2 regions of the Pseudoalteromonas sp. MMG013 genome follow, and region 2 is predicted to be linked to the other one. Evidence: riboswitches for the same ligand, from Rfam matches in the RefSeq annotation. Region 2 holds a riboswitch; the other holds the start of a gene.
What was found. Region 2 has a riboswitch for lysine ahead of lysC (lysine-sensitive aspartokinase 3). Riboswitches for the same ligand answer to the same signal wherever they lie in the genome.
Positions count from the first base shown of each region.

Region 1: it holds a riboswitch for lysine, as region 2 does, so the genes downstream of both, dapA (4-hydroxy-tetrahydrodipicolinate synthase) here and lysC (lysine-sensitive aspartokinase 3) in region 2, are expected to answer to the same signal.

Region 1 is NZ_JAGJEE010000004.1:299,122-307,218, reverse strand. It holds gene J8L98_RS06520 (succinylglutamate desuccinylase/aspartoacylase family protein) at 1-713, opposite strand, end outside; gene J8L98_RS06515 (PLP-dependent decarboxylase) at 723-1,928, opposite strand; gene J8L98_RS06510 (2,3,4,5-tetrahydropyridine-2,6-dicarboxylate N-succinyltransferase) at 1,928-2,668, opposite strand; gene dapA (4-hydroxy-tetrahydrodipicolinate synthase) at 2,679-3,563, opposite strand; lysine riboswitch at 3,676-3,884, opposite strand; gene J8L98_RS06500 (response regulator) at 4,035-5,747, shown strand; gene J8L98_RS06495 (hypothetical protein) at 5,741-6,355, opposite strand; gene J8L98_RS06490 (TraB/GumN family protein) at 6,496-7,386, opposite strand; gene ilvG (acetolactate synthase 2 catalytic subunit) at 7,906-8,097, shown strand, end outside.
Region 2 is NZ_JAGJEE010000032.1:9,283-17,379, reverse strand. It holds gene J8L98_RS20230 (sodium-dependent transporter) at 2-1,324, opposite strand; gene J8L98_RS20225 (DUF924 family protein) at 1,433-1,963, opposite strand; gene lysC (lysine-sensitive aspartokinase 3) at 2,066-3,412, opposite strand; lysine riboswitch at 3,500-3,671, opposite strand; gene nhaD (sodium:proton antiporter NhaD) at 3,790-5,037, opposite strand; gene J8L98_RS20210 (hypothetical protein) at 5,187-6,449, shown strand; gene J8L98_RS20205 (hypothetical protein) at 6,436-6,987, shown strand; gene J8L98_RS20200 (ATPase) at 6,984-8,097, shown strand, end outside.

The DNA.
Region 1 (8,097 bases), on a different contig from region 2:
TCAACTAAAACAGGTATATCTCGCCCCTGTTTTTTATAGGCTTCACTCAATGCCCACCACGGACAAAAACTGGCTTCATCAAGTGCACCATCAAAGTCGTTGGGAATGAGCAGCACATGGGGAATATTAAAGTAACTGGCACTCGCCTTGGCATATTCTGGGCAATATAGATGTTTAGATGAAATAGGCCCAGTGTGTAAGTCCAGTACAATGTCGGCTTCATGGGCTAAGCGTTGTAGGTTTAAAGCTATGCGTTTACCGGTATTTATACTGTATGCTGGCCCATCAAGCATAGCTTGTGTCGCTTGTACTAAAGCTGCTGAGAACTGGTTTTTAATTTCGCTTAAGGAGCTGTCGAGATGTTCAGCAACAAAGGTATCCACTAATGGTAGATGACTTTGATACATGCGATTCCAATTGGTGCCTGTAATTGGGTCAAAGCGGCCTAGCGTAAATTCCCCAGACTTTTGGTTACATCCAATAGGGTTGGCGTAAGGGACTAACGTAATATCACCAGCCAATGTCTGTTGTTGCAACTGTTCTAGTAATTGATAAATAACGGCATTGCCTTGCACTTCTGCACCATGCATATTGGCCTGAATATAGACGCGTGGGCCGGTGTCATTGCCTTTTAAACGATACACAGGAATCGTTAATGGTAGCCCGTTTGCTATTTCACCCACTTGAATATTTTCTTGCTTAATTGGGGTCATATTGGCTCCTTACCTTAAATAATCACTGGCATGCTGCATAGCTCTGACGTGGCATATTTTGCCGTGCTCAATCACATACTCAGCTGGTAATTCATGACATAAAAAGTAGGGCATACTTTCTGTAAAGCCATACGCGCCGCATTGGCTGAATACCAACCAGTCTTGCTCGTGTATATCTTTAGGTAACGTGTGATAGCCTAAATTATCTAAGGCCGTGCATAACGGGCCATGGAGCACATAGCTGCGAGATGCCGCGCTTGATTTACGTAGTAGTTCACAAGGGAATGCTTGGTTGGTCACTGCTGGACGCAACAGGTGATTAATACCACCCGACATAATAAGTTGATGCTCATCATAGTTTTGTTTTTGTTCGACGACAGGGTTGGCATAATGACCAAACTCTCCCACAGCATATCGACCAAGCTCCATCCACAGCTCTGTTACGCCAGCTGATGCCTTAATTTGTGCGAGTGCGTCAATCAAGGTTGGCCAAGTTAACTGAGCGTCATTTTCAGAGTAAGGGATCCCTAAGCCACCGCCTAAGTCTAATATGTCTAATTTGAAGCCCAAGTTATCGGCCAGAGCTTTTAGTGGCGGCACCATTTGCGTCCAAAGTTGCACGAGCTTCTCAGTACTTAACATGTTGCCCCATTGGAAAATGTGCAGGCCAACAAAATTCAGGGCTTGGTATTTACTTATTTGCAACGAGTGCCATTGTTCAACGCCTAATCCAAAAGGCGTTAGGCTATCACCACCAAGTGGGTTTTTCTCACCTTCAGGCCAGCGCAGCTGTACTCTAAGTAAAATACGCAGTTGAATATTTAATTCTTCAGCAGCATCATTAAGCCACTTAACTTGATTATGGCTTTCTGCCACAAAGGTACGTACCCCTTGTGACAGAAAGTGCTGGATCTGCCTTTTTGATTTGGCAGGACCCGTATTGAGCACTCGGCTTGCATCGATGTCTTGACGTAAAACTTGATCAAGTTCACCGCTACTGGCCACATCGAAATCAAACCCTGCTTTATCTAAGGTTTGGATCACCTTCGATAAAGGATTCGCTTTAACCGCGTACCATAGTTTCACAACAGATTGCTCTGTGAGTGGTTTTAGGTGTGACAGTAAGCCATCTAAGTCATAAACAAAAAACGGGGTATGCTCTTGTTCGGTTAACTTAGTAATGGTTTGACGCAATGGTGTGCTCAAAAAAGACATTATCGTAATACCTCTTCTAATTCTAAAGATGCGTCGCTTTGTTCATCACGATATTTTACGATAAGCGCACATGACATGCTTAAGCCTTGCTCACGGCCCCATTCACTTGATGACGGGCGAGAACCAGGAATAACAATGGCATTTTCTGGAATGGCTTCCCCTTTGTCTAACTGACGTTCGTTGATACAGTCATAGACAGGAATAGTTGCTGATAAACGTACGCCAGGTGCAAGTACAGCGCCTTTTTTCACAACAACGCCTTCAACGATAACGCAGCCAGCACCGATGAATGCATCGTCTTCAATAACAACTGGGCTTGCGCCAATTGGCTCAAGCACGCCACCTAGTTGCACTGCGGCACTTAAATGTACATTTTTACCTACTTGAGCACATGACCCTACTAATGCGTGGCTATCGACCATAGTACCTTCACCTATGTAGGCACCGATATTCACATATGCTGGTGGCATGATAATGGTACCCGATGCAACATGCGCACCACGGCGAACACTACTGCCACCAGGGACCATACGAACGCCTGCTTCAGCTGCAAACCCTTGTGGCGCTAAATTATGTTTATCAACAAAACCACCCGGGAATTCAATATTATTGCCATTTTTAAAAGCTTCTAAAATACCTTGCTTTACTTCGATATTAGCGTGCCAGTTGCCTTGTTCGTCTTGTGTCGCAGCACGTACACTGCCATTTTCTAAATTGTTTAATAGTTCTAACCAGCTCATAATAACTGCCTTAATTCCAAGATAAAATTGTGGTGTTTGCACGGTCAATTGCCTGAGTACACGGCAACTCTAGGTGCGTTAATGGAGGACGTAAATTAGGGGTACTAAGTTTGCCCTGTACATGCATTAATACTTTGACTGGAATGGGATTAGCCACTGAAAATAGGCTATTAACAGCATCAGTCCAAGTTGTAAACAAGTTAGGAAAAGTCCCCGCTAACGAGCGACGAACAAACTCAGCGGTTTGCTTTGGCCAGGCATTTGCGGCCACGGATACGAGTCCAGCAGCTCCGGCTTGAGCAAAATATGGCATGAGGCCGTCATCGCCACTAAAAATAGCGAGAGTTGGATTGGCTTTTCTGAAAGCTTCAAATACTCCAATATCACCGCTGGCCTCTTTGAGTGCCCATAAATTTTTATGGTGGGCTAGATTTTTTAGCACTTGGGGTTTGATGGATACCCCACTGCGTCCAGGTACGTTGTATAACATACAAGGTAAGTCAGTGGCGCTCAGCAGGGTGTCAAACCATTGTGTTTGGCCGACTACCCCAGGTTTTGTGTATAACGGAGAGCCAAGCAACAGTGCATGAATCGGCTGGGTATTACAAAACGCCACCCATTCAGATTGATCTTGCAAGTTCATGCCGCCCACAGCCACCATAATAGGGACGTCTAATTGCATGTTGCAAACAGTCTCGACAATGCACTTATGCTCAGCAGAGCTTAAGGCCAGCCCTTCACCAGTACTGCCAAGCAGGAGAATACCGTTATTTGCTTGCGCTTGTTCATTCACAAGCGAATGTAAAGTGTCATAGTCAACTTGGTTATTCGCATCAAAAGGCGTAACTAAGGCTGTCCACAACGGATAGTTGGATAAATCGTATTGTGATTTCATCTCTACCGAACTTATATCTTGTTCGGGGTCTGGAGTGAGTCCAAACTTCGAACAGTTAAAATTCGAAGAGCAATGGACTTAAAAATGACAAGGCGAGTGGCCTTATTATTTTAAGACCAGAAGCTCTCCACCAAACATATGTGCGTTGTTAATATGATTAACGCTGCAATTGGTGACAGTCGCTGGGATTCAACCCAGTCGCCCGAAATGTATACTGAGCAAATAGTATATATTTCTCGGCGTTAGTTCCCCCTCCTTGTGTGTCATGGGAGTTTGCTCTCCTCAACACAAGTACCTGAATAACGCACCTCTTCCAGCCCTAGGCCAACATATTACTCGGTGAGTTTACATTGACCCTCAAATAGGGTGAGCACGCATTGAAACACTTTAGCCATCTAGGTGTCAAGTGAGGTTATGTTAGTTTTCAATTTTTACACTACACTTTATGGCAAATAGGATGGATAAGTTAATATGCGTAATATCATTAAGTCTATGCGCAGCCGTTATTTTATCGCAGTGTTGGTAATGGGGGTATTAGTCACATTGGCGGCTGCGGCGATGCAATACCTTTTGCAGCAAAAACAAGAGGATGCGGAGCTTATTAATCGTGCAGGTATGCAACGTATGTTGGCACAGAAAATAGCGTTACACGTTAATCAAATTGTTTTTTATAAAAAAGAGCAAAAGCTCACCCAGACACTTTTTACAGAGTTGGATAAAAGTGTGCGCGTATTTTCGGCCAATCATCAGATGATCCTAGGTGAAAAAGAGGGGAAATATGTATTTTTGTCTGAAGCGTTAATGACATTGTATTTTGATGCGCCGGCTAATTTGAATAAACGGAGCCTAGACTTTTTAGCGTTATATGACTCTAAAACCTTCAGTCCAGAGGTGGCTATTAAGATGGCCAATGAAGCACAGGTATTACTATTTTATCAACAACAAGCTGTGCAACTTTTTGAGCAAGGTGCTAATCGTAAAGTGGCATTAACACGTTTGTTTGAATTTGTATTCTGGGTCAGTGCAATCGTTGTGCTTTGGTTAGAAGTGGTATTTATCTTTAAACCAATGGAGAAAAAGGTAAGGGATACAATCGATTCTCTTGAACTTCAAAAACAAGAAACGCAGCATGCCTTAACCATGAAAACGCACTTTCTTGCTCGTGCAAGTCATGAGTTAAGAACGCCTTTACAAGCTATTTTGGGTTTTTTAAACCTATACCGCCAAGATGGGGCGCAATCACAGCTGACACAAGTAGAGGTGTCGGCGAAGCAATTAGTTAACCAATTGAATGCAATTCAAGAGTTTAGTCGTTGGGAGCAAGGAGATATTCTAGTGTCGGTGGTGCCTGATGATCTTACTCAAACGCTGATGCAGGCGATTTCACCCCATGAATATGAAGCACAGCGGAAAAAGATAGCATTAGAGACCGAGTTTTCATTTTCTACATCATTGGTTATTGCTTGTGATCATGAACACCTGGCGTGGATCATTGGCCAATTAGTTGATAATGCGATTAAGTTCACCGAGCAAGGCAGTGTATTAATCGAGGTGTATTTAGATGAAGCTCAGACTTACTTGCAGATCGCCGTAAAAGATACCGGGTGTGGTTTTTCTGGTGTTTCGCCGCTTTCAAGCAATGTGACAGAGACACACTTTCAAGGTTTGCAGCTAGGCTTGGTACGGTGTAAATGGTTGTTAGATGCCATGGGCGGAGACATAGAATTTGAAAAGGGGCTACCTAGCGGTACCGTGGTACGGGTAAAAACTCCTATTTATCTCATGCACAGCCGACGAGAACAACATTGTCAACTAAGGCCTTTAACTGGTTTATTAGTGGAAGATAACCCATTAAATGCAAAGATAATTAAAAAAGTACTAGAGACATTTTCAATTACCGTGAAGCATGTTGAGCATGGATTGGCAGCTGTCGATGATTTGAGTACTCATCATTATGATGTGATTTTTATGGATTTAAATATGCCGGTGATGGATGGCTTTCAGGCCATTGAATATATTCGACAAACACTGGGCTTATCTGAACCCATCATTGTTGTGACCGCAAATAGTGAACCAGTAGAATTAAATCGGGCAAAAGCGCTGGGTGCTGACGTGACCATTCTGAAACCATTAAGGAAAGAGTCAGTACGCACAGCGCTTGAACATGTTGGGCTAATTCAATGACGTACTTTAATATTTCCAACCCCAACTTCAACCTCTAGGTTATATGCGCCTTTACCGTGATATATGGTCTCAGAGTGAATCACTTTTTTGTGATGCTGAACTTTGTTGATTAACCCAATTAAGCTGGTGTTGCCTACACCAGACTCTAAAGATACAGAGTTAAAATCAGATACGTTGGTATCAATGCGTACCTTGCCCACGCCAACCTCAACCTCTGCGGAATTGTCAAGATCTGCAATATCAACATTGCCTACGCCTATTTCGATATCTAAGCGAAAGGCAGTTGGTACTTTTACGTGCCAATGTTGTTGCAAGTTTTCCTCATCAATTGACAGTGACAATTTATTCTGGTTGCGTTGGCTTTTTAATTTTATATCAGATAGGTTGTTGGTGTGTGGGTACCAATTGCCGTGCTGTTGCGATTTTAAAACAACTGATACTTCAATCTGCTCACCATCATAGGCGATCATTTCTAAGTTACCGACCGGTACGTCAATTTCCAGCACTTGGCTGTCTTCAATTGCAAAATACTGTTTAATGATATGATTGTCAGCGGCGTTTGCCGTGTTGATGGCTGCTAAAAGCACTAAAAGTACAATCGTCTTCATGTTCTAAACCCCAATTTATGTATTTATAGGGTGTGACGTGAAATAAGCTGAAAAGGTTTAAATCAAAAGTTGGAGGCAGGCGCTTCACTATGCCAAATGTGGGAGCGTTCAGTACATTTGGCATAATAAAGGCGTGAGTCTTATTTTACTGAAATATTGGTAATGGCAAAACCGTGCTGTTGTAATTGCGCTATTAGGCCGTGTTTTTCTGGCAGGTGTAGGGCACCGACTGCGATAAATAAAGATTGTTTTGTCAGTTGCTTAGTTAACATATTTACCCAATTATTATTACGTTCAATGAGCATGACTTGCTCACTAAACCTTCCATAAGTACTGTCGTCAAAGCTTAAATTGTAGTATTTACTGAGTGTGGTCATATCACCTTGCTTCCAAGCGCGGATCAAATCTAAAAAGTAGTGCTCTATATCACCCATTTGTTTGAATGTTTCGGTTAACATACTGTCACCTTGTGCACTTAAGCGGTTAAACATGGCTAATTGTTGTTCCAGTGTCTCTAATTCAATGATGGGTTTTTGTTTCATGTTTGCATAGTTAAGCACCTGCTTATCAATGCCAAAATCATCTTTGAACCCTAATTTCTGGTATTCCATTTGTAATACTGTAACCATAACTGCCCAAGGTGCGTATTGATTAAATACTGCAATATCGATTTCTTTTTCGGCTAGATACGCTTTTAATTGGGCGTAATTTTTTTTACTCAGTTGATTCTTTAAGGTGTTAGGTGGGGTGAGTAGCATAAATGGTGCTGAGCGACGTTGTATTTCAAGGGGTGATAAGTTGTTAATATTGACTTCAACAATGACAGCACTGCTGGCATCAATCGCTGTAGTGACCATCTGATTAAGCCCCTTCATTGATTCATCACCTACATGTACAGTGCCCAATAAATAGGATGTGATCCCTGACTTTTCGATTTTGTATAACGCAGGTGTTGTATGCCCGTTGTGGCTAAATAGAAATAAAAAGCCGATGATGAAAATGACGATAAGGCGAGCAGTGTAGGTTGCCATGGTATTCCCTAGAATAGATTGTGATGTATCATCATAATCAAAATACCGAGTAGATCATAAAAGTTTCATATGATTTTTTTACAGGATGAAATGTGTTGTAAATAAAATATGAACACGTCAAAACAAAAAGAAATTGTAAAATTCAGGTTTTTTTATTTGAAATATTGCTTTGTGTGGATTGAAAAACCTTTGTAAAGTGTTTTTCATTGATATTAAGCATTGTTTTTATGGTTGACTTGGGTTGGGCTTCGGGTTACTAATAGAAAAAGAACAAGGCAAGTCGAGAAACAGCGATTTGTCGTTACGTAAATAATTTAATTTGGTGATATTCAGTATGCTAGCAAAAGTACTAACTCTAGTCGTGATTATAAACGTGGTAATTATTATTACCGCGGGGGCGAGTTAGTGCTTTAAAAAGCATCAACGAGAAGCCCCCCGCACTGAAAAGTTCGGGGGGCTTCTTGGTTTTAGGGCTAAATTTCTTAGTGATAATTTGAACGATTGGGAATGGGGAAAATAATGACAGGCGCACAATTACTTATCGACTTACTTGCCAAACACGGCGTTCAAGAAGTCTTTGGTTATCCCGGAGGGGCAATTATGCCCATCTACGACGCCCTTTATGGTGCGCCTGTGAAGCATTATTTGACGCGTCATGAGCAAGGTGCAGGTTTTGCGGCGGTTGGTTATGCACGTAGTACAGGGAAACTG
Region 2 (8,097 bases):
TCTACTTAAGTGCAACGTTTACAAATACCGCCGTCATCAAAATAGGGCAAACAAAACGAACATATTGGGCAAACCAATAGTGTGGGCCTTTACATTCGAGATGTAACTGGTTGCCACGCTTCCACATCCACCCTACTGTAATAAAGTAAAATAAGCCCATTAATGGTAGCTGATACTGCGTAAACAAGCTTATTACGAGCCCAAACATCCAGTCAAAGTTCAAGATAATAAGGCATGAAGCAACTAAAATAGTCGCTGTGACCCACCATGTTGCAACATGTCGTTTTAAGCCGTGGTTTTCTACTAAGAATGATACTGGTATTTCAGTTGATGAGATAGTTGATGTCAGTGACGCTATCGACATTAAAACAAAAAATGTTAAACCTACAACTAAACCCACCTCTCCCATACTGGCAAATAATTCAGGAAGAACCGCAAAAATTAAGCGCCCTTCACCTATTAGCTTACCATCTTGGAACACTTCAACCCCGTTATGTTGGGCAACAAATATCGCAGGAATGATCAGTAAACCAGCTAAGAATGCAACGCCTGTATCTAACAACGCAACACTTGCAGTAAGCTTTGGTAAGTTCGCGTTTGGCTTCAGGTAAGATCCATAAATCATCATACAGCCAACACCCAAAGACAATGAAAAAAATGCTTGACCCATTGCCGCAATAATTAAATCTGGATCTGTGATATGTGAAAAGTCAGGAACCAAATAAGCTTGAAACCCTTGCGCTGCACCGTCTAACGTGCCGATATAAACAATGAGTGCAACTAAAAGCAGCAATAACATTGGCATTAAACGCCGAGACCAGATTTCTATGCCTGACTTCACTCCTTTCAATATGATACTTGCTGTTAGGATCAACATCACAGGTGTAAATATAAAGTTACGAAGTGTCGATTCTCCCACCAAAAAAGCACTCAATTGGTCAAAGCCCAAAAAGCGAGCAATCGGTTCTATAGAGTATGCCAACATCCATCCAGCAACGATAGAATAAAAACTCAGCATTACAATGGCACCAAATAATCCAACATAGCCTGCCGTGGCCCCAATATTCGGCCCCTTTTCTTGCCACGCTTGTTTTAATGCTTTAACAGGGTTAGCCTGCGCTTGATGCCCTAAATATAGCTCGGTATACAATGCAGGCAGCGCTAAAAGAAATATCACAATGAAATAAACAAGCAAAAATGCGCCACCACCGTGGTTCGCTGCTTGTGTGGGGAATCCCCAAATGTTGCCAAGTCCTACCGCAGCACCAGCCGCCGCAAGAACAAAGCCAAGTCGACTTTGAAAGCCATCACGCAATTGAGCCATAACGAGTCTATATGATTATTGTTTTGGACCGCTGATTATACTTAACTGTTTGAAAAATGCGACAGCGAGTCGAAAATTTAGAATAGGCGCAACAAATATGATTAATGTCTAAAAACTTGAGCCAGCTTCCATTAAAAACTGTAGCTCTTCATCATTAGATACGCGGCTTAATATTTGATTCCTATGTGGGTAGCGGCCAAATCGATCAATAATTCGCTTATGGGATAACTCGAATTCATAATTAGGCAAAGCTCTGAAAAGCTGTTCAGCCTGTTGGTGAATAATTTTACTTTCACTGTGCATAAATGGCATATACAAAAAGCTTAGCTCAGTATCATTTAAGCGTTTATCGAAGCCTTTATCAATAGCATTTTGCGCGAGACACAACGCCAATGGATCCGCAGAAAAAGCCTCTGGTGTATCTCGAAACATATTCCTAGAAAACTGGTCGAGCACGATTATTTCACACAAAGTGCCCACAGGATCAGCTCGCCAATGTGCGAGTTCTCCTTGTACAGCCATTCTATAATGAACCATAAATTGGGATTTTATTTTGATGTCAAAATGCGCAGACTTTTGCCACCAATCAGACTCTGAACAAGTGACAAACCAAAAATTATAGATATCTTGATACTGCATGACGGCCTCCCAGTTTATGTAATAGTCACTTTACTCGGGATTCAACCGCCATGCAATCTAAAACTTAATTACTAGTTATTGTTACTAAAAAGATACTAGCCGCTACGCAGCCTCCAGTAACTTCGCGTGAATGGCTTGAACCACATTATCCGAGTCTGTTTGTTCAACCAAAAAGCACAAATTGTGCTTACTTGCGCCATGGCAAATCAGTCGAATATTGAAATCACTGAGCACTTGCATTAAGTTGACTTCATGCTGACGTAACTGGATCTGAGAACCAATAAGAGCCACCAGTGTTAAATTGTTCTCAACAGTAACATGACAAAATTGGCTTAGCTCTTCTAAACAATCTTGATCAAGTTCAGGTCGTGACGCGTTCAGTGCGTTATCTAGCGTGATCGCGACACTTATTTCTGATGTTGTTACCAAGTCCACTGAGATATTATAAGCACTCAATATCGTGAAGATACGCGCCAAAAAACCACTAGCAAGTAACATCTCAGGACTCTTTAGCGTGAGCAATATTTGATTTTTCCGCTGTGTAACAGCTCTGATCCCTGCTTGTGATGATGTGTCTTTTTCAATCCAAGTGCCGCCTGCTTGTGGGTCGCGGCTCGATCCGACAAACACTGAAATATTACTGCGGCTAGCTGGTAATATTGTTGCTGGATGTAATACCTTCGCACCAAAAGTAGCCATCTCTGCTGCTTCATCAAAACTCAATTTGGCAATGGGTGTAGCTTTTACACACAGTCTCGGATCTGTACTAAAAATACCAACAACATCAGTCCAAATATGAACACTTTTTGCTTCTATAGCTTCCGCTAATAAAGCCGCACTGTAGTCAGAGCCACCACGTCCCAGCGTCGTTGTTTGATTATACGGATCGCTGCCGATAAAACCTTGAGTCACAATCACCTTCTCATCCAACAATGGTATTAAGTGCTTGTGAGCTGCCACCTGTGTCGCTGCAATATCCGGTGTGGCTTTACCAAATTGGTTATCAGTCTTTAACACTTTACGTACATCAAATCGCTCGGCGTTTACGCCAATATCTCTGAGTACTTGGGTAAATAAAAATGACGATAAACGCTCCCCAAAACTCAACATTTCATCACACTGTTGTGCACTTAACGCGGGTAAAGACGCCAACCACTTTAGCTCATCAAGGGTTAAATTAAATGACTGTGCTAAATCCGCATCCAGTGTTAAATGGGCTAAAATCGAGTCCTGAATTTTAATGATGTTATCGACTAACGCCATACGTGCACTTTCGTCGGCTTTTTGTTGCGTTAGCGTTACTAGATGATTTGTCACTCCCGCACTGGCACTCACGGCAACAACACGTACATTATTGTCATCGTGAATAATTTGCGCACAACGGTGCATGGCATCAAAATCGGCTACACTGGTGCCACCAAACTTTGCGACCGTGTACTGTGAACTCATAATATCTCCTTTTGACTGCATTGGGGGCAATCATAATAAATAAGGAGAACTTGGCAATTAAGGTGCTTTGTAAATAAAGAAGGAACCATTGCCAGAAGCTCTCCACCAAAACGGTGACAGTTCCAAGGATTCAACCTCGTAAACCGAAAGTTCACAGTGACGTGCTATGAGCTTCCTCGGCGAGTACTTCCCTCTTTAGTGGTCTTTGGCGTTCGTCACCTTTCACTAAATACCTAAGTATCGCACCTCTTCTGTTTATTTTGCCTCGTCATTACTGAACACAGGCAAAATAAAAGCCCGCATATTACGCGGGCTAAAAACAAAGTAACGTTTAGACGTCTAGGTGTCAAGTGCTAAATTGTACCTTTTGTAGTGAACTACATAAATTGCCCTGCGACATACGCTCCAGCATAGCCAATGGTATATGCAATCAACAAATATAAAAACATACGCAAGTAGCTCATAAACGTCAGTGCTTTCACTTTGCTCATCGCAATAATTCCCGCCGCAGATCCTATCACTAACATTGAACCTCCTACCCCTGTCGCATAGGTAAACATCAACCATTGCTGTGGCGTCATCACAATATCGGCCTTTAATAAAGCGGCCGTTAACGGTACGTTATCAACTGCCGCTGAGAGTAATCCCATTAAATAATTGGCATATTCTGGTGCAATGTAAACATACAGGTCTGTAAACATGGCCAGGACACCCACTTCTTTGAGCGCGCCAACAAGTAATAGTACACCAACAAAGAATAATAGAGTGTCGTACTCAATCTCTCGAATATAATCAATAATTTTCTTGTTCACATCTTTCTTGCGCATTAAGAATTGAGCAACCAAAAACATCAACGACAAACCAAATAAGAATGTAAGTAAAGGCGGCACTTGATACTGCACACTCAAAAATAACGTCGCAAAAATTGTCGAAGTAAATATCACTGCAATCGTTATATCCGTTTTCTCTATCCGTCTTTGTATCTGCTTTTCAAAGCGTAGTTGCTCATTCATACCTATAGACAACATAGCTGCCAGCGCTACCACACTCACCAGCGCAGGACCGACAAGTAACAATAAATTAGGAATAGTGACTTTGTCCGCTAAGAAGATCATTAATGTTGTTACATCTCCTGTAATGAGTGACACACCACCAGAGTTAACACTAAAAATAATGAGTGTTGCATACTTAATTAACTTCTTTGGATCTAGCTTCAACGACATAACTACTGCCAAAGAAATCAAGGTTGCGGTAATATTGTCTGAAACCGAGGAAAATACAAAAGCGGCAATGCCTACCAAGAACATAAGCTTACGCTCACTGATCTGAGATGGCATAACACGATGCACGATATTTTGTATAAACCCCTTAGAGTTTAGATAAGCTACAAACGTCATTGCAGCCATCAAAAACAACCACAATGTGGCGATTTCAAGAATGTTATGATCTAGCGCATGTTGTACATTTTCTGGGCTTTGACCATGAATAGGTGAGATAAAAGCGATAATCCAACATAAAGTACCAAAAAAAAGGGTGGTTTTGGCCTTGTTTACATGGATGATATCCTCTATAACGATAAGCACAAACGCAATCGCTATTAGGGTAAGGATAATGGGCGTAACCATAATGCGTAAACAACCTGTAATTAAAAGTTAAAAATTTAGAAAGGTAACGTAATTCGGCGCGGAGTCTAGCACTTACATATAGGATACGCTACGACTAAGCCCAATTAATTTCCTATAAACGTCACATAAAAGATACACTCTGGAAAGTTATGATCCCAGCTAAGAAAGTTTTAAATACGCTAAATGAACATTGGAGCGTATTGGAGCTACTTTTTAAACGCTTTAAAATGACCGATTTTAGCGTCAAAGATGTTCAAAACATCATAAAACACAAAAATCCTCAATGGACCAGTGAACGAATATTCAGAGAAACTAATCGCTTACTCAATCAAGAAATCATCATTCCACTGGCTAAATCTTCGCAGCTGGAAATAAATCGGGCTGTCGCAGATTTCGCAAGTTTTCTGTTACAAGAAGAGCACCTAGGTTTGGCACAAGAGATCACCGTTCTGGTAAAAGACCTTGAACGACTCGGTAACCGCCTAGAACAAGCTGCTGATGAAGGTGATCAAAGTGAACTACGGCGTTTTAGCCGAATCATGGATGAGCGCGTCAGAAAGATCATTAAATTATTTTTACATAATGAAAATGCCATTTTCAACATTGTCGAACAAGCAAAATCTGATAGCAGCTCAATATCACTACAAAAACGGTATCGCGCAGTTATTGAGGCATTTGACGAATATATAGAACCGATGTTAGAAATGGTTGATATACGCGGTGAGTTTCATGCCTGTTTTAACGTCATTGAAAATCAGTTGAGCCAACAAATTGATGATATTGAATTATATGGCCGTGGTGCCCAAGACAAACGTATGCTTGAACAACTGCGCACACGAATCTTGGATATGCACTTGATCGGTAGGGAAAGCTTAAGAAAAAGTGCAGATATGTTAATGCCATTGCGTGAAGAATTGCGCAGAAACTCTTTAATTACGCGTCAAGCATCCAAAGTACTCGCAATGATCCGTAAGAATGGGGTTGATCCAATGTTAAGCCCTGTTCAACCAGAGTTCGTATCAGACATTCAGCGCTTTTCACTTGGCCAGCAACGACACATGGTTGCTTATATGGCTGGCTTGGCCGAATTTGAACATGATGAATATCAACTTCCAGATCAAAGTGATGTCCCTGCATATCAAAGCCCGCATATTCCAGACTATGCAGATGTTAAGAACAGCTTTTCAAATACAGGTAAAACTAAAATTGCATTACTCGGGTTTCTCACTGGGCACTACCCTGACTTAGACGCTGATGAGTTATTATTTTTATATCAAAAGCTCATCAGTGATGAAGCACTGGAGCTGGCGCAAGATGAACAGCGAGTCACAGTGAACATAGCAGAGCATGACTTCTCTCTCTACCCATTTAATGCCAGTACAAAAATAGAACACACTAATGACAACAATTAATTTAACAGAACTAACAGAATTACAAGCCATTAACAAGAAATTGGCCAGTGGCTATCATATCAGTGAGCAAGACACGACGTTATGGCAACAACTCGACCAGAACATTGGCGCCTATCAAGCACTATTTAATGCCTTAGGCCATGATCTACAACACGATGCTCGTGGGTTCTACTATCTCGCAAGTGATGAAAGTACCCCTAACATGGGAAAAATTTCTCGTGCCATTGCACTCACACTCTTTATTCTTATCGAACACTTTGCCAATCAGGGAAAAGATCCTTTGCGTGCAATTTTTGACGAGCCGGCAGATCTAGAGCTGATGCAAACTTTAGTGCAGTTAAATAAACACTTATTTGATCAACTTGAGATTTTCTCAGGCTCCGACCTCCGTAAAGATGTATACCTCAGGATGGTTAGACTTGGACTAGCGAAAGAAACTGAGCGAGGTTTTATCCATTTAGCGCCCGTATATCGTTATATTGATGCACTAATGGAAGTAAACGACACAAATTTTGATGGACTAGAGGAAGAAGTATGAGTGAACTATACGGCCTAAGTAAATTAGCGCTATTAAATACCGCGGGCTATGCGAAGTGCGTGATCCCACTCAATAAAAGTGCTTCTATCTGCGCACCAAATAACACCGGTAAAAGTTCGGTTATTAATGCCTTACAATTTCCTCTTATCAACGATTTACGATTGACCGAGTGGGATGGCCATGATTTAGAAGAAACACGAAAGTTTTACTTTTCGTCTGACCAATCCTATATTTTGCTCGAAGCAAACCTCCCCCATGGAGATGTGGTAATTGGCGTTGCTGGCCTTGGCAAAATAGCTGGGTTTGCACACCAATTTTTTTGCTACCCAGGTAAACTAAACCTAGATGACTTTACTGAAGGTAAAAGCATCATAAAATACACTAAATTATTCAAACACCTACAAAGCAAGGGCATGAGTCCCGTCGAACTAAAAGCCGCAGAACTCAACGCACTTTTAACCGGCGGCGCCACACAATTTGATGGCGACATTAATTTAAAAATGATCCCACTTAACAATGTGCAAGATGCTGCTATTTATAAAGAAATATTTAGACGTATACTTAATCTACATAAGCTAGGTGCACAAGATGTAAAACGTTTTATGTTGCGTGTATTTGAGCGACATATGTCAAACTCTCGAGTTGATTTTTACGAAGTATGGCGTCGTGCATTCGATAAAGTTAATCGCTCCCGTCGAGAACTTACCGCTTTAGAATCAATGCAAGAGCCCATCGGTGCATTAGAGGAAATGCTTAACACTGATGCAACACTCAAAGGAAAGCTAGCAGCTTACGCACCTAAAATAGATATTGCCTTAGGCGAGTATGAAGAATACCAACAATCGCAACATACTGAGCTTTCAGAGCAACTGACTAACATTGAACAAGAGAAACACGATTTTGAACAAAAACAGCAGTTATATTTACAACAGTCTAGAGACATTGAGCGTCGTCAAACACAAATTGAACAATGGTTTATTAACTACCACGGCCTAAAAACTGAGTTTGAGCTCACCAATCACGCCACTCTAAAAACCAATCTACAGCTATTGAAAAAAGAATATGAACAGCTGTCTTTTTCTATCAATAGCGCGCATGGACAAAGCTTAC